DNA from 4 places in the Pseudomonas sp. 3296 genome. Region 1 is predicted to be linked to each of the others. Evidence: predicted binding sites of a transcription regulator. Region 1 holds the regulator's gene; each other region holds the start of a gene.
The links. Region 1 encodes FliA, which starts transcription of late flagellar genes. Its sites were predicted from a motif close to CTAAAGTTTNNNNNNNNNNNGCCGNTAA; they were not measured.

Region 2: the regulator FliA is predicted to act here: its motif matches at 1,980-2,007, upstream of J2X66_RS06690 (methyl-accepting chemotaxis protein).
Region 3: the regulator FliA is predicted to act here: its motif matches at 3,225-3,252, upstream of J2X66_RS21000 (methyl-accepting chemotaxis protein).
Region 4: the regulator FliA is predicted to act here: its motif matches at 2,788-2,815, upstream of motA (flagellar motor stator protein MotA).

The regions. Positions count from the first base shown of each region.
Region 1 is NZ_JAVDUY010000001.1:841,534-846,061, reverse strand. It holds gene flhF (flagellar biosynthesis protein FlhF) at 1-291, shown strand, start outside; gene fleN (flagellar synthesis regulator FleN) at 408-1,238, shown strand; gene fliA (RNA polymerase sigma factor FliA) at 1,235-1,975, shown strand; gene J2X66_RS04040 (chemotaxis response regulator CheY) at 2,143-2,514, shown strand; gene J2X66_RS04035 (protein phosphatase CheZ) at 2,537-3,325, shown strand; gene J2X66_RS04030 (chemotaxis protein CheA) at 3,380-4,528, shown strand, end outside.
Region 2 is NZ_JAVDUY010000002.1:481,363-485,890, reverse strand. It holds gene J2X66_RS06700 (NorM family multidrug efflux MATE transporter) at 1-850, opposite strand, end outside; gene J2X66_RS06695 (LysR substrate-binding domain-containing protein) at 1,009-1,929, shown strand; gene J2X66_RS06690 (methyl-accepting chemotaxis protein) at 2,119-4,095, shown strand; gene J2X66_RS06685 (VWA domain-containing protein) at 4,234-4,528, opposite strand, start outside.
Region 3 is NZ_JAVDUY010000007.1:354,688-359,215, forward strand. It holds gene J2X66_RS20985 (MFS transporter) at 1-475, opposite strand, end outside; gene J2X66_RS20990 (sugar diacid recognition domain-containing protein) at 644-1,756, shown strand; gene J2X66_RS20995 (glycerate kinase) at 1,933-3,066, shown strand; gene J2X66_RS21000 (methyl-accepting chemotaxis protein) at 3,373-4,528, shown strand, end outside.
Region 4 is NZ_JAVDUY010000006.1:358,665-363,192, forward strand. It holds gene asd (archaetidylserine decarboxylase) at 1-304, opposite strand, end outside; gene J2X66_RS18335 (rhodanese-like domain-containing protein) at 321-1,136, opposite strand; gene J2X66_RS18340 (HDOD domain-containing protein) at 1,179-2,717, opposite strand; gene motA (flagellar motor stator protein MotA) at 2,884-3,735, shown strand; gene motB (flagellar motor protein MotB) at 3,739-4,528, shown strand, end outside.

The DNA.
Region 1 (4,528 bases):
CTAACAGCCGCTTATCACAGTTACAAGCGCTGCGGGCTCGCTGGCTGCATCCTGACTAAACTGGATGAAACGGCAAGTCTGGGCGAGGTGCTGAGCCTGGCGATCAGTCATGAATTGCCGGTGGCGTACCTGACCGATGGCCCGCGGATTCCGGATGATTTGCATCTGCCGCGCCGTCATCAATTGGTCAGTCGCGCCGTGAGCGTGCAAATGCAGGAAGAACCCAGCGAAGAAGCCATGGCTGATATGTTCGCTGATATTTACCACAGCCCGACCAAGCAGGTTGGCTAAGGTAGTCATGAACAGTTTTTGTACCTACATCGATGGTCTGCCATGCATTGTTCCATTTGTGAACGCGCAGCCAGTAATGTGGCCTCCGTCTATGCAAGACAAGGTAAAGAAATAACATGGGCAGCATGCATCCCGTACAGGTGATCGCGGTGACCGGCGGCAAAGGTGGCGTCGGCAAGACTAACGTGTCAGTGAATTTGTCGCTGGCCCTGGCTGAACTCGGCCGTCGCGTCATGCTGTTGGACGCTGACCTGGGCCTGGCGAACGTCGACGTCCTGTTGGGACTGACACCCAAACGTACCCTGGCCGACGTGATCGAAGGCCGCTGCGAGCTGCGCGACGTTCTGTTGCAGGGCCCGGGCGGTATTCGAATTGTTCCGGCCGCATCCGGCACCCAGAGCATGGTTCATTTGAGCCCGGCTCAACACGCCGGCCTGATCCAGGCGTTCAGCGACATCGGCGACAACCTCGACGTATTGGTGATCGACACCGCTGCGGGCATAGGTGACTCGGTAGTCAGTTTTGTTCGCGCAGCGCAAGAAGTCTTGCTCGTGGTCTGCGACGAGCCGACCTCGATCACCGACGCCTACGCGTTGATCAAACTGCTTAACCGCGACTACGGCATGAACCGCTTCCGTGTCCTGGCCAACATGGCCCAGAGCCCGCAAGAAGGTCGCAACCTGTTCGCCAAGTTGACCAAGGTCACCGACCGCTTTCTCGACGTTGCCTTGCAATACGTCGGCGCGGTGCCTTACGACGAAAGCGTGCGCAAGGCTGTGCAGAAACAACGTGCCGTGTATGAAGCCTTCCCGCGTTCCAAGTGCGCCCTGGCGTTCAAGGCCATCGCGCAGAAAGTTGATACCTGGCCGCTGCCTGCCAACCCGCGCGGGCACCTTGAGTTTTTCGTCGAGCGCCTCGTGCAACAGACCGCAGGACCCGTTCTATGACAGCCAGTGGCTACAACCTCTACAAGAAGTCGGCACGTGACGCGCAGTACGAGCTGATCGAGCGTTACGCGCCACTGGTCAAACGCATTGCTTACCACTTGCTGGCCCGTCTGCCGGCCAGTGTCCAGGTTGAAGACCTGATCCAGGCCGGGATGATCGGCCTGCTTGAAGTGTCGACCAAATACGACGCCAGCAAAGGCGCCAGTTTCGAGACGTACGCGGGCATACGAATCCGCGGCGCCATGCTTGATGAAGTACGCAAGGGGGACTGGGCGCCACGTTCGGTCCACCGAAATACCCGTATGGTCAGTGACGCAATTCGCTCTATTGAAGCTAAAACCGGCCGTGACGCTAAAGATCACGAGGTTGCGGCCGAACTCCAATTGAGTCTCGACGATTATTACGGGATTTTGAACGACACCCTGGGCAGCCGCTTATTCAGTTTCGACGATCTGTTGCAGGACGGCGAACACGAAGGGCTGCACGAGGATGGCGCGAGTGCACATCTGGAGCCGTCACGCGATCTGGAAGATGAACGCTTCCAGGCGGCGCTGGCGGACGCGATTGCCAATTTGCCGGAGCGTGAGCGACTGGTGTTGGCGCTGTACTACGACGAAGAGTTGAATCTCAAGGAAATCGGTGAGGTCCTGGGGGTCAGCGAATCGCGGGTCAGCCAGTTACACAGCCAGTGCGCGGCCCGTTTGCGGGGGCGTTTGGGGGAGTGGCGAGCGCGCTGAAGGCAGTGTGGGGACACTGCGAACGGGGCTGGTGCGGATTTGAACGGCACCGGTCGCGATCTGTTGTGCTCCAGACAGTCATCGAGTGAATTGCCGGATTGATTGAAATGGCGCGTCCAGGTGCTGGGCGCGTTTAAGACTGCTTGGAGGTCGAATTGGACAAGAACATGAAAATCCTCATCGTTGATGACTTCTCAACGATGCGGCGGATCATAAAAAACCTGTTGCGTGACCTTGGGTTCACCAACACGGTCGAGGCTGACGATGGCACTACCGCCATTCCGGTTCTCAACAGCGGGAGCATCGACTTTCTGGTAACGGACTGGAACATGCCTGGCATGACCGGTATCGATCTGCTGCGCCACGTGCGCGCCGATGAAAAGCTCAAGCACCTGCCGGTGTTGATGGTGACCGCTGAAGCCAAGCGCGAGCAGATCATCGAAGCGGCCCAGGCCGGTGTAAACGGCTATGTGGTCAAACCCTTCACGGCCCAGGCGTTGAAAGAAAAAATCGAGAAGATTTTCGAACGCATCGGTTGATCCACTGCGCCACGGGGGAGCTATGGAGCATAAAGAATCTTCACAGGGCGATTTTGAATCGACCCTGAAAAAACATGCCGTCGAACTGGTCGCCAGCCTTGAAAAAGGCAGGTTCGGCGAGGCTGTGCAACTGATCCATGAGCTCAATCAGACCCGTGACCGTGGCCTGTATCAGGAAGTGGGCAAGCTCACTCGCGAGCTGCACAGCGCGATCGTCAATTTCCAGATTGACCCGAACATGCCGCAAGCCGAGGAAGTGTCGCAGATCACGGACGCCACCGAGCGCCTGGGGTATGTGGTCAAGCTGACCGAGGCCGCGGCCAACCGCACCATGGACCTGGTGGAAAGCGCCACGCCGCTGGTCAACAGCCTGAGCGAAGAAGCCCAGGCGTTGAGCACGGACTGGGGCCGGTTCATGCGTCGCGAAGTCGGGGCTGAAGAGTTCCGTGAGCTGGCCCGCCGCGTCGACGGTTTCCTGACACGCAGCACCGAGGACAACCGCACGGTGTCGAGCAACCTCAACGACATCCTGCTGGCTCAGGATTACCAGGACCTCACCGGTCAGGTGATCAAGCGCGTGACCCAGTTGGTCACCGAAGTTGAAAGCAATTTGCTCAAGCTCGTCCTCATGGCCAGCCAGGTAGACCGCTTTGCGGGTATCGAACATGACCGTGAATCGATGCTCGCCGAAAAAGATCCACAAAAACATCTCTCTCAGGGTGAAGGTCCGCAGATTCATGCCGATAAAAGAGAAGACGTTGTGTCCGGTCAGGACGATGTGGACGATTTGCTATCCAGCCTGGGATTTTAGCGTTTCAGCATTCTAGGTTTTTTAGGTTTTTAGACCTGTAGGAGCACCCCCTTAATGAGCTTCGGCGCCGATGAAGAGATCCTTCAGGATTTCCTGGTTGAGGCCGGCGAGATTCTAGAGCAACTGTCCGAACAACTGGTCGAGCTGGAAAGCCGACCGGATGATGCGGACTTGCTCAATGCAATTTTTCGCGGTTTTCACACTGTAAAAGGGGGCGCCGGCTTCCTCCAGCTCAACGAGCTGGTGGAGTGCTGCCACATCGCCGAGAACGTGTTCGACATCCTGCGCAAGGGTGAGCGTCGCGTCGATTCGGAACTGATGGACGTGGTCCTCGAAGCGCTCGACGCGGTGAACAGCATGTTCGGCGAAGTCCGCGAGCGCAGCCCCGTGACGGCGGCGACACCTGAATTGCTGGAGGCCCTGGCCCGTCTGGCCGAGCCGCAAACAGCAGATGAAGCTGCTCCGGTGGCTCACGTGGCTGAAGCGCCTGCCGCCGAAAGCGAATCGGGCGACATCACCGATAACGAATTCGAACAACTGCTGGACTCGCTGAACGCCGTCAAGGCTCAGGCCGAAGCACCCGTGGCTGCAGCACCGACGCCTGCCAGCGATGCCGCTGCCAGCGACGAAATCACCGATGCCGAGTTCGAGTCGTTGCTCGATCAATTGCACGGTAAAGGCCAGTTCGCCGTGGATGCCGTGGCCCCTGCGCCCGCCGCACCGGCTGCGCCGAAAGCGGCAGGTGACAGCTCCGACATTACCGACGACGAATTTGAAGCACTGCTCGACCAGCTGCACGGCAAAGGCAACTTTGCGGTGGATGCGCTGGAGTCGGCCATTGCTTCGGTACCGGCTTCACCTACGCCATCCGCAGCCGCGGTGGGTGGGGATCTGATCTCCGATCACGAGTTCGAATCGCTGCTCGACGAATTGCACGGTAAAGGCAAGTTCACCGATGTGGCGACAGGCACTGTCGTCACTGCCCCGGCGCCCGCTGCCAAGGCAGCGGCACCGGTGGCCAAAGCACCAGAACCGAAAGCCGAGGCACCGAAACCGGCTGCCGCTGCTGCACCGGCCCCGGCCCGTGCTCCGGCTGCGCCGCCACCGGAAAAACCGGCGAGCGAAGCCGAGACCACCGTGCGGGTCGATACCGCGCGTCTCGACGAAATCATGAACATGGTCGGCGAACTGGTACTGGTGCGT
Region 2 (4,528 bases), on a different contig from region 1:
CCACCGAAACGATCTGCAGGGCGATCTGGTGCGCGGCCAGTTGCGTGCTGCCCATGGTGCCCATGCACAACGCGGCGAACGCAAACAGTCCGACTTCCACCGCGTAGGTGCCGCCAATCGGCAGGCCGAGGCGCCACAGCTCCTTCAGGTACTGACGGTTTGGCCGCGACAGGCCCTCGCGCAACGGATACGCGTCATACGCCGGATGCCGGCGGATGTGCAGGGCCAGCGCCACCGCCATCAAGTTAGCGACAATCGCTGTCACCAGACCAATGCCCATCAGACCCAGTTTTGGCAGGCCGAACATGCCGGTGATCAACGCATAGTTGAGCAGGAAGTTGGCCACGGTGCCGCCGAGGCTGATAACCATCACCGGCGTCGCCCGGCCAATGGCGCTGGTAAAACCGCGCAACGCCATGAAACTCAGGTAACCGGGCAGGGCGAACGGCAGGATTGTCAGAAACTGCCCGGCGGCGTGCACGTTGGTCTCGGTCTGGCCGAACAGCAGCAACACCGGTTTGAGGTTCCACAGCAGCAGCCCGGCCACCAAGGCCATCAACCACGCCAGCCACAATCCGGCCTGGGTCAGTCGTGCCGCGCCGATAATGTCACCTGCACCCTGACGAATCGCCACCAAGGTGCCGACCGCCGCAATCACGCCGATGCAGAAAATCGACACGAACGAGTACGTCGCCGCCCCCAGACCACCGCCGGCCAACGCTTCGGGGCTCAGGCGCGCCATCATCAAGGTGTCGGTGAGGACCATCAGCATGTGCGCCAACTGCGAGGCAATCAGCGGGCCCGCCAGCCGCAGGATGGCCCAGAGTTCAATACGCGCTGGATGCTTCATGGTCATCACGCTCAATTATCAAAGAGGACTGCAAAGCGTCGATTCTCGGCGCTTCACAGGGTTTGCACAAAGGGATAAAAAGGATGGGTAGCATGAGTCAGACTCATGCTGAACAGATTCTGCTACGGTAGCCGGATTGCGCCATAGGAGCTTTCCTCATGTCTCGTCGTCTTCCTCCCTTATATGCCTTGCGCGCATTTGAAGCGGCGGCGCGGCATAGCTCGTTCACCCGCGCGGCTGAAGAACTGTCGATCACCCAAAGCGCGGTGAGCCGGCATATCCGTACGCTCGAAGAGCATTTCGCCTGTCGGCTGTTTCACCGCAGCGGGCGCAACCTGCAACTGACCGAGTCGGCGCGGTTGATCCTGCCGGGCATTCGTGACGGTTTCACCGCCCTGGAGCGCGCCTGCAATACCTTGCGCGCCGAAGACGACATCCTGCGCATGAAAGCCCCCTCGACCCTGACCATGCGCTGGTTACTGGCGCGGCTCAGCCGTTTCCGGCACCTGCAACCGGGCAATGAAGTGCAACTGACCAGTGCCTGGATGGACATCGATTCGGTGGACTTCAATCAGGAACCGTTCGATTGCGCCGTGATCCTCAGCAGCGGGCATTTCCCGCCGGACTGGGAGGCCACGCTGCTGTTCCCCGAGGAGCTGATCCCCGTCGGCGCGCCGAATCTGCTGAACGACCAGCCGTGGGACGTCGCGCGCCTGGCCAGCACCGAGCTGCTGCACCCGACCCCTGATCGGCGTGACTGGCGCAGTTGGCTCGACCGCATGGGCCTGACCGAACAGGTCTCGCTCAAGGGCGGTCAGGTGTTCGACACCCTGGAGCTGGGCATGATCGCCGCCGCGCGGGGTTACGGTGTGTCCATGGGGGATTTGCTGATGGTGGCGGAGGATGTCGCGCAGGGGCGCTTGAGTCTGCCGTGGCCGACGGCGGTCGCCAGCGGTGAGAATTACTACCTGGTCTGGCCGAAAACCCGCCCCGGAGGTGAACGTTTGCGCCGGCTCAGCGATTTCCTGCTGGGTGAAGTCCGGGCCATGGATTTGCCCGTTGTGCAGCGTCTGAGCTGAATCGATAGAGCCCAAGCAGTAGAGGCCTTGCGCCATATCCTGGCTAATTACTCAAGTATTCAGTTTTGCCGCCGAAAATCTGCAGATGGAACCTTCGTGCAGGTTCGACGCTTTTCCCCATTATCTGGAAAATTTTGCTGAGTGCTCAGCCCGATCAAGCAGGATCAGGTTGCTCGGCCAGGAGCTGTCATGTCTCTACCCCGTGCCCGGATCGCCTCACAGCTTGGTCTTGCGCTTGCCGTGATACTGGCGATTGTCATCACTGGCAGTACCGTGTTCGCCCTGCGTTCGCTGGACACTGCCAACCTCGCCACCCGCGAAGAGCACCTGGCCAGCGAAGCCCGGTTGCTGGCCGATCAGTTGAGCACCTTTCACGGCACCTTGCGTGAAAGCACCCAGCGTCTGGCCGGTCTGTTCGAGAAGCGCTTCAGCGTCGGTCTGAGCGTGCACCCGGAGGAGCCGGTGGCCGTGGCGGGCACGCAGACCCCGGGCCTGCACCTGGGCAGCGAAGTGTTGAACAACAACTTCAAGGAAGTCGACGAGTTCAAGCAAATGACCGCCGGTGTGGCGACGTTGTTCGTGCGCAGCGGTGAAGACTTTATCCGGGTCAGCACCTCCCTGACCAAACAGGACGGCAACCGCGCCATCGGCACGTTGCTCGATCACGCTCACCCGGCGTATGCACGCTTGATGGCGGGGCAGAGCTATGTCGGTCGTGCCTTGCTGTTTGATCGCTCCTACATGACGCAATACACCCCCGTGCGCGACAGCAGCGGCAAGGTGATTGCCGTGCTCTTCGTAGGGTTCGATTACACCGACGCGCAGAACGCGCAGTTCGAGAATCTCAAGCGTTTCCGCATCGGCCAGACCGGCTCCTTAGCGTTGCTTGATGAGCAAAGCAAATGGCTGGTGCCGATTGCCGGTGTGCAAGCACTGGATCAAGCCGTCCCGGCCATCGTCGGATTGGCGAAAACGCCGGGTAAAGGCCAGTTCTGGAGCGACAAATCCGAGGATTTCTACAGCGTGGCCGTGTCGTTCGATGGCGGCCCATGGTCGGTCGTGGCGAGCATGCCAAAAGCTGAAATCAGCGCGGTGACCTGGAGTGTCGGCATTCAATTGGCCATCGGCAGCTTGCTGGCGATGCTGATCGCGGTCGGTTCAGCCGTCTGGTTGCTGCGCAGCAAACTCGCGCCGCTGGGTGATCTGGTGCGTCAGGCCGAAGCCTTGGGCGCCGGTGATTTGAGCGTGCGCCTGAACGTGTCGAGCAATGACGAGATCGGGCAACTGGCCCGTGCGTTCAACCAGATGAGCCAGGCCCTGTCGACCATGGTCGAGCACATCCGCAAAGCCTCGGCCGAGGTCAACAGCCGTGCGCAGGCCCTGTCCGGCCTGTCCGGTGGCGCCTATGAAGGGATGGAGCAGCAGTCTGGCGAGATCACCAGCATGGCCGGCGCCGTGGAAGAATTCAGCGCCACGTCCCTGAACATTGCCGACAACATGGGCAGCACTCAGCGTCTGGCCCAGGAAAACGCCCAGCAAACCCAGATCGGTCGGACCTCGATGGACGAAGCCTCAGCATCGCTGGAACAAATCGCCGGTGCGCTGAACAGCACCGCGACGGTGATCAATACACTGGGCCAGCGTTCCCAGGAAATCGGCGGCATCGTCGGCGTGATTACCGCGATTGCCGAGCAGACCAACCTGCTGGCACTGAACGCCGCCATCGAAGCGGCTCGCGCTGGTGAACAGGGCCGTGGCTTTGCGGTGGTGGCCGATGAGGTGCGTAACCTGGCGTCGCGTACCCGTCAGGCCACTGACGAGATCTCCGGGATGATCAGCAGCATCCAGCAAGAAACCGGCAACGCCATCAGCACCATGGAGCAGGGCAATGTGTTGATGCAGGAAGGTCTGTCGCGTAACGCCAATGTGGCTTCAGCCCTGGCGCGGATCGATGAGCAGAGCCGTTCGGCCGGTCAGCAGTTTGCGGCGATTACCACCGCGACTCAGGAGCAAAGCAGCACGGCGACGTTGCTGAGCAGCAACCTGCAGAGTATTGCGTTGGCGAACAGTGAGCAGCGTGAGGTGGTGTCGAACCTGGCCGTGACGGCCAAGGAGCTGGAAAGCCTGGCGGCGGACTTGCGTCAGGAGGTTGACCGGTTTCGTTGAGACGCCTTTGAAATAGCCTTTGCGAGCAAGCCACGCTCCCACAGGTTTTGTGTCGTTCCGCTCTCTTATGAACGACACAAAACCTGTGGGAGCGAGGCTTGCCCGCGATGGGCTCACCTCAGTATTCAAGCCAGGTGACTAGTCGCACTTGGCATTGCTCGACACTTCCTTGGTCGCCTGTTTCAGCTGGCTACCCAGTTCGGCCGCATTGGTGCTGTTGTAAACCCGGCCACCGGTGTTTTCAGCGATGCAGCGTGACGGGCCACCGGCGCCGATTTTCACCACGTTGACCCGCAGGCGCGGTTGTTCCCTGGCGATTCGGCGGGACACCGCGCAAGCGTCTTTCTGGCAACCGTCCTCACCGTCGACAAACATTACGATCACCGCATCGTTATTGCGCCCGTCGACCGTGCTCGCCGCGTAGGCCAGGCTG
Region 3 (4,528 bases), on a different contig from region 1:
GGATCGCCGACATGAACAACGCCATGATGCGGCCCCGGCGGAAGGTCGGGAACCATTGCGAGAGGTACAGCACCACGCCGGGGAAGAACCCGGCTTCGGCCGCGCCGGTGAACAGGCGCAAGGTGTAGAACTCGGTCGGAGTGGTGACGAACAACAGGCACGTCGAGAGCGTGCCCCAGACGATCATCATCAGCGCGATCCAGCGCCGCGGGCCGAACTTGGTCAGGGCCAGGTTGCTCGGCACGCCGCACAGCACGTAGCCGATAAAGAAAATCCCGGCACCGAGGCCGTACACGGTTTCGCTGAATTTCAGTGCGTCGAGCATCTGCAGTTTGGCAAATCCAACGTTCACCCGGTCGAGGTAGTTGAACAGGTAGCAGATGAAGATGAAGGGGATCAAACGCAGGGTAATGCGTTTGTAGACGGCGTTTTTCTCGTCAACGATGGCCTGGGTAGCGGCGGCGCTCTGTGACATGGCGGCTCTCTCTTTATTATGATTTTTTGCGATGCAAGGGTAACGTTGATCGCCCAGAGAGTCTCGGCCACGCTTTGGGTGGTTGTCTTTGTGCCTGAGCACAGGGTTTGCGACCAAGGCCTGTGCGGGTGAACAACCCGTCCCATCCCGTTTTCAAGGATCCCCGTTATGTTCGAACTCGATCACGACCTGGCCCAGGACATCGTCGACCGGGCGATGGCCATCCTGCCGTACAACGTCAACGTGATGGACAGCCAGGGATTGATTCTCGGCAGCGGCGAACCTGAGCGCATCAACACCCGCCACGAGGGCGCACAATTGGTGCTGGCCAACGGGCGGGTGGTGGAAATCGACGCGCAAACGGCGATGCATCTCAAGGGTGTGCAACCGGGAATCAACCTGCCGCTGCTGCTGGATGGGCGCTTGATTGGCGTGCTCGGCATCACCGGCGAGCCCGAGCCATTGCGTACCTACGCCGAGCTGGTGCGGATGACCGCCGAGATGCTGGTCGGCCAGCGCAATCAGCAGGCCGACCAGCAATGGCGGCGTCAGCGTTGTGACGATCTGCTCGCGTTGCTGCTGAGCGAGGCGGGGGACTCGCCACGCTTGCTCGATGAGGCGCAGCAATTGGGGCTCAAGCCGCAGATGACGCGGGTGCCTTATCTGTTTGAACTGGGCTTGGAATACGGCCCGGCGCAAACCGTTGAAGCGCTGAGCGCCTGGCTGACCTCGCGTTACCCGGACAGTTGGTGCGTGAGTTCGGCGAAGTCGTCGTTGCTGTGGTGCCGGCCGGCCTCGCAATCGATCGAGAATGATCGACTGCTGGAAAAACTCGACGGCTTGGGCTGGAATATTCTGCGCATTGCTGTGGGCGGGCAGGCGGATGGCTTGTCGGGGCTGCGGCGCTGCTACCGGCGGGTTGGCGACTTGCTGGCGTATGGGCGCGATGTGTTGCCGCGTTCGCGTTTGCTGACGCTCACTCGGTATCGACTGCCAGTGATGCTGTGGCGGCATCGTAACGACGATGCGCTGGACGAATTGCTCAAGCCGTTGCGTAAAGTCATCGCCAAGGATAGTAACGGCCAACTGTTGGCGACCTTGCGCAGCTGGTGTGATCACGATGGGCAGAGCCAGGCGTGTGCCGATGCGTTGGGGATTCATCGCAATAGCTTGCGGTATCGGATGGAGCGGATTGCGGAGTTGAGTGGGGTTGATCCGCTGAAACTGGACGGCATGCTCGCGCTTTACCTCGGCGTCCAGCTTTTGCCCCAAACCGACTGACCGAACACAACCCCTGTGGCCGCTGCCTCGCAGTCTCGACAGCTGCTACAACTCAGTGTGTAGCTGCACGGCTTTGTGAAAATGAACAATAAACGCCACACCCGCTTGTGCAGCGGACTGGCGTTATTGTTTGGGGCTACTGGCAGCATGGAGCGCATTGGAACTGGAGAATTCGCATGAAAATCGTCATCGCCCCCGATTCGTTTAAGGACAGCCTCAGCGCCCAAGGCGTGGCCGACGCCATTGCATTGGGGCTGGCAGACGTCTGGCCGGACGCGCACTTGGTCAAATGCCCGATGGCCGACGGCGGCGAAGGCACGGTCGAATCGATTCTGGCCGCGTGCGAAGGCGAATGGCGCCGCACGAAGGTGCGCGGTCCACTCGGTGCAACCATCGACGCCGCCTGGGGCTGGCTGCCGCACAACCAAACCGCGATCATCGAAATGGCCGAGGCCAGTGGTCTGCAACTGGTTCCGCCGGGCAAACGCGACGCGTGCACCAGCAGCACCTTCGGCACCGGGGAGCTCATTCGCGCGGCACTCGATGCCGGTGCGCAACGGGTGATTCTGGCAATTGGTGGGAGCGCCACCAACGATGGTGGTGCCGGGACCATGCAGGCGCTGGGCGTGAAGTTGCTGGATGCGCAGGGGCAAACCCTGGCACCGGGCGGTTTGGCGTTGGCGCAACTGGATCGCATTGATCTGAGCGGCATGGATTCGCGCCTGAGCGGCGTGCGTTTTGACATTGCTGCCGACGTTAACAATCCCCTGTGCGGCCCTCACGGCGCTTCGGCGATTTTCGGCCCGCAGAAAGGCGCATCGCCCGAGCAAGTCCAGAAACTGGATAACGCGCTGGGGCACTTTGCCGAACTGTGTGCGCGTGCGTTGGGTCACGACGTCAAGGACGAGCCGGGCAGTGGGGCGGCTGGCGGTCTGGGATTTGCTGCCAAGGCGTTTCTCGGCGCGCAGTTCCAGGCCGGTGTGGACGTGGTTGCAGAATTGGTCGGCTTGGCGCAAGCGGTGCAGGGCGCCGACCTGGTGATTACCGGCGAAGGGCGTTTCGATGCGCAGACCTTGCGCGGCAAGACGCCGTTCGGCGTGGCGCGCATTGCCCGGCAGCAAGGCGTGCCGGTGATCGTGATCGCGGGCACGTTGGGCGAAGGTTATCAGGCTTTGTACGAGTACGGCATCGATGCGGCGTTTGCCTTGGCCAGTGGACCGATGACGCTGGAACAGGCGTGCGCCGAGGCGCCACGGTTATTGCAAGATCGCGCGAGCGACATCGCACGGGTCTGGCGAATCGCTAAGTAGCCGCTGTCGAGCCTGCGAGGCTGCGTTTGAGTGCGCAGCAGTCGCAGGATCTAAAAAGCGCGACCGCTTCGCAGTCGAACGCGGCCTTAGGCAGCTGTTACAGGGATTGTGTTTCATGAGTGAAACACTCATCCCCCGAAATATATTTGCACAGCCCCCGCAAAATTCCTCATCCCCGGCCGATACAGCCTATAGACGCTCACACACCCGATTCGACAGTGGCGCCGAGCTGAAGGTACGGACCAATGCCCCTTCAGTGATTTCCGGCAAGGATGCTCGCAGCCTCAATCACCCGAGAATCCACCTATGTCACTGCGTAATCTGAACATCGCGCCTCGCGCCTTCCTCGGTTTTGCTTTCATTGCCTTGCTCGTCATCGTGCTGGGTGTGTTTGCCGTGAACCGTATGTCGATCATCCGTCAATCCTCGATCGACATGAGCAGTACCCAACTGCCCAGCGTCAGCTACCTGGGCAATGTCACCGAAAATATTCTGCGCATGCGCATTTTGTCGTTCCGGATTCTTGTCAACCGTGAACCGGCCAGCCTGCAGGAAGCCGAAACCCGCATTGCCGTGCTCACCGACAAGGCGCGCAAGGCGCAGGCCAGCTATGCCGAGTTGCCGGCAGGCCCGGACGAAGCGGCGCTGTATAAAGTGTTCAGCGCGACGCTGGACAATTACATGCAGGCACAGCGCGAAATGATGGACCTTTCGCGTCAGAACAAGGTTGATGAGATGCGCACCTTGATCAATACGCGGATCAAGGACGGCACCGACCTGATGGGCGAACAGCTGAATAAGCTGGTGGCCTATAACAATGAGGCTGCGAAAATGGCCGGTGTCACCGCCGAAGATAACTACAACACCGCTGTGTACGGCATCATTCTGGTAGCGGTGCTGGCGTCGCTTATGACTGTGCTGCTGGCCTGGCTGCTGACCCGCAGCATCGTCACCCCGCTGAACCGCGCGGTGCAGGCGGCCGAAACCATCGCCGGTGGCAACCTGACCAAAGTCATCGAGATTGACGGCAAGGACGAACCGGCCCGTTTGCTCGGCGCCTTGGCGGCCATGCAAACCAACCTGCGCAAAACCATCGAACAGATCGCCGGTTCTGCCACGCAACTGGGCGCCGCCGCAGAGGAACTCAGCACCGTGACCGAGGAAGCCTCGCGCGGCCTGCAACAGCAAAACAACGAAATCGAACAAGCCGCCACCGCCGTCAACGAAATGACCGCCGCCGTGGAAGAGGTCGCGCGCAACGCGGTGTCGACCTCGGAAGCTTCCAGCCAGTCGACCCAGGCTGCTCGCGAAGGCCGTGACCGGGTAGTGGAAACCGTCAACGCGATCCAGACCATGACCCACGACGTACAAAACACCTCGGTGATGATCGAAGGGCTGGCCGCGCAGGGCCGTGATATCGGCAAGGTACTGGACGTGATCCGCGCCATCGCCGAACAAACCA
Region 4 (4,528 bases), on a different contig from region 1:
CGTGTTCGATCGGACCGAGCTGGCTGACTGCGCCATCGGCCGGGCTGAGGATCGCCCCCGGGGTTTCGTCCAGCGGACGAGCGCCGTCCTTCAAGGCGCGGGTGAAGAACGCGTTGAAGTGTTCGTAGGCAGTCAGGTCTTCGACCAGCGCCTGGGACATGTCCACCTGATAACGCTTGGCGAACCAGGCGGTAAAGGCGTTCTTGAACCAGCGCACGCGGCATTCGGCAATGCAGCCGGCCAGTCGCGAGAGCAAGTGATGGGGCAGCAGGTATTGGCTGAGGATAAACAGACGCTTGTTCATTAACTGTCCTTAAACCTTAAATCTCTACGGGGGTGTCGGGGTGGTTGCCCCATTCGCCCCAGGAACCGGCGTAGCCTTTGACCCGCGGATAACCGAGGGATTTGGCCACCAGATAAGTGAAGCCAGAACGGTGGTGAGTCTGGCAGTGGGTAATGACTTCTTTGTCTTTGCTGATCCCTAGCTGTTCGAGGATCTGCGGCATGTCTGTGCGGATGCGCAGGTTGCGCGCCTTATCCATGCCGGCAGTCCACTCGAAATTGACGGCGCCCGGAATGTGCCCGGCCTTGGCCGCCAGCACTTTCTCGCCGGAGTACTCCAGCGGCCCGCGCGCGTCCCAGATCGCCAGGTCGGCGGCGCCGAGACGGCTTTGCAGGTACTCGCGGGTCGCGGTGGGTTCGTCGTGCAGGGTCAATTTCACCGGGCCGCCAACGGCGGCCGGAATCTGGATCGACATCGGCATGCCTTCTGCCAGCCAGGCCGTCAGACCGCCGTCGACGTAGTGATATTTACGGTGACCGATGACGTCCAGCAGCCAGATAAAACGCCCGGCCCAACCGCCGCCTTCGTCGTCATACACTACGTACACCGCATCGGGGTTGTGGCCCAACTCGCCGAACAGCGCTTCAAGTGCCGCTTGCGGCGGCATCAGCCCCGGTGCCGGCGCCTGACCGAGTTGCGTGCGTTTCGGATCGACAAAACGCGCACCGGGAATATGCCCTTCGGCATAGCGGGCACTGCTGGTCAGGTCCACCAGAATCAGATTGCGGGCCTCGAGGCGAGGGAGCAAGTCGCTCGGCTCGATCACCAGCGGCAAGCCAGAGAAGTCAGACATGTGAGGTCTCCAGGGCACAAAAGGGAGGATTGTAGCGCAGCGTCATTGGCCGCGGTGGCTAAAGGTGTTCAAGGCTTTCTCAATGCACTGCGCGGTTTTGCCGAAGGCTTGCACGGTGATTTCCGAGAACGGCCCGCCGCCCTGATCCGCCACTACCACCATGATCACCCGACCATTGTTGACCAGTGAGCGCAGGATCAAGTGTTCGCCACGGAACTGCGCGCGCAGGTTGCCAGGCAACAGCGCCGAGAACTGCGTGGTGTTGGCCGGTGTCAGGCGCACTTGGGCCTGTTGCGAGAGCAAACGTTGCAGCACGGAGCTTTGGCTCACCGCGAAATTCAGCCCGACCGCTTCTGCTGGCAAACCGGCGGTCTGATGCACCCGCAGATTGGCGTGCGTGCGATCAGCCATCAAGATCATGACGCGACGCATGCCGCACGCGACCAGAGCGTCCCGGGCGGAGGTGGTCAAGTGCATCGCGTTGGTGAAGGGGCTTGGCTCCACCAGCAACTCGGCGCATTGGCTGCGCCACTTCACCAGGTCTTCGGTGGTCGGCGCCGGGGCCGGCAGCAAGGCGGCGTGGACCCGGTGCATGCCCCACGGCCAGAGCAGCGAAACAGCGGGGTGCCAGAGGTCCGGCATGGCATGCAGTCGGGCGCTGTTGGCGGCCTGTTGGTGCAATTGCTGCTGCACCTCGGCCATGGGTATTTGCAGGTAAAGGCTGGTCAGGTATTGCCAGCGCTCGCTGTGCGGACTGTCCCACGCCTGTTGGGCCGACAGCGCCAGACCGTTGGCCAGCAACACGGTATTGGCCGGCTGATTGAGCCAGCGGCGCAGGGTCGGATCATCATCGAGGCGGTTTTGCTGGCGCAAGGGATGATCACTGTCGCGGGCAATGCGCAGCACTTTGACCAGTTCTCGCTGTTCGGTCAGCAGCAAGCGATAACCCTGTTCTACCCAGATCGGCAGGCGCCAGATGGTCACCAGGGCCTGGCAAATATCCAGCAGGCGCACGCCGAACAACTGTTTTTCGACCTTGCGCGCCGACTCGCCTTTATGGATGACCCGCAGTTCCCATTCCTCGAGCAATTGCGGATAGGTCAACGCCATCGGCCACAGCGGCGAGAGCAACAGCAGACTGCCCCAATGTATGTCCTGCCACAGCCGCGCCAGGCGACTGGCAAAAAAACCATTGGCCTGTTGCGTCGCGTGTTGGCTGATCAATTGCAACTGGCGCAAGGCAAGCGGGATTTGCATTTGGGGTTCGGCGGGGAGGCGGGCGAGCAGTTCTTCGGTGCGTTTCAAGCCGAGGCGATTGATCGCCACTTCCAGGTTTTCCGCAGGCTCGGTCATGCTGCCGTGGGTATGACGGTTGGCTTCACGAATGATGCTCAAGGCCAGGGCCGGGCTGTCTTGCATCAGTTCGGCGATATCACGCAGCGAGCTGCGGTTATCGGCGATAGCCCTGCAGACACGGTCATGGCTGTCTTGCGGAACCGGCAGGCGCACGCCATCGAGAAGCTTGACCCAGCCTTCTAGAGTGGTCGGTTTTTGAGTGGGAATGTTCGTCTGGTTAGCCATGGTTGGACGCAATCTTCGTCTGCATTACCTATGCCCGGAGTAGGCTAAATTAGCTTTTCGCTTGAACGGGCTATAGTCTGGCGCAGTTTTGCCGATAAGGAGAAGAAGAGATTTTTCGACCTCCGAATATGACCTTGAACCCGACTCAGTAAGTGCTCTCCTACCTATGGCTAAAATTCTCGGCATCATTGTCGTATTCGCGAGCGTGCTCGGCGGGTACGTGCTCTCCCACGGCAAGATTGCTGCCCTTATCCAGCCTTTCGAGGTGATGATTATCGGTGGTGCAGCCTTTGGCGCATTCCTGCAAGCCAACCCTGGCCACATGGTCAAAAACGTTCTGAAGAAAGCCTTCGGGATGTTCAGCTCGCGCTTCAACCACACCTTTTACCTTGAAGTGCTGGGGCTGATTTACGAGATCCTCAACAAGAGCCGCCGCGAAGGCATGATGGCCATCGAAGGCGACATCGAAGATGCTGCCGCGAGCCCGATTTTCGCCAAGTACCCGGCGGTGCTCAAAGATGACCGCATGACCGCGTACATCTGCGATTACCTGCGCATCATGTCCTCCGGCAACATGGCTCCCCATGAGCTGGAAGGCCTGTTCGACATGGAACTGACCAGCCTCAAGGAAGACCTCGATCACCCGTCCCACGCGGTGAACGGCATCGCTGACGCCATGCCGGGCTTCGGTATCGTCGCGGCGGTACTGGGTATCGTGGTGACCATGGCCTCCCTGGGTGAAAGTGATCAGAAAATGATTGGCGTGCACGTAGGTGCGGCATTGGTCGGTACCTTCTTCGGTATTCTCGCGGCGTACGGTTTCTTTGGCCCGCTGGCCCATGCCCTGGCCCACGATGCCAAGGAAGAACTGAACGTCTACGAGGCCATCAAGGCTTCGCTGGTGGCTTCGGCGTCCGGCATGCCGCCATCGCTGGCCGTGGAATTCGGTCGCAAGGTTCTGTACCCGGCGCACCGTCCTAGCTTCGCTGAGCTGGAACAAGCGGTTCGCGGTCGCTAAATCATGGAAAATAACCAGCCGATAATTATCAAACGCGTCAAAAAGTACGCGGGCGGGCATCACGGGGGCTCCTGGAAAATCGCCTTCGCGGATTTCGCGACGGCGATGATGGCGTTCTTCCTGGTGCTGTGGTTGCTGTCCACCGCCACCCCGGAACAGAAGATCGCCATCGCCGGTTACTTCAAAGACCCGGTCGGCTTTACCGAAAGTGGCACGCCGTTCATTATCGATCTGGGCGGCTCCCCGACTCTGGCGCCGGAGAAAACCCTCAACCCTGAGGTGAAGTCCCAGCCGCAGCCAGACCGGGTCACCGTCGACACCGAACAGGTTGAAGGCATGGCCGAGCAGGTCGAGAAGGAACGCCTGGAACTGTTGCTGCAAGAATTGCAGAACAAGGTTGACGAAAATCCGCAGCTGCAGAAATTCAAGGACCAGATTCTCTTCGAGATCACCCAGGACGGTTTGCGCATCCAGATCATGGACGCCGAAAACCGCCCGATGTTCGACTCCGGCAGTGCGCGTCTGAAACCGTACTTCGAAGACATCCTGCTGGCCATGGCCGACACCATCAAAGCGGTGCCGAACAAGATCAGCATCAGCGGCCACACCGATGCCAAGCCGTATTCGGGCACCGGCGATTTCGGCAACTGGGAGCTCTCGGCCAACCGTGCCAACGCCGCTCGCCGTGCGTTGGTCGCCGGCAGCTATCCGGATCAACAGGTCGCGCGGGTGGTCGGTTATGCCTCCTCGGCACTGTTCGACCGCGAGAACCCGTTCAATCCGGTCAACCGCC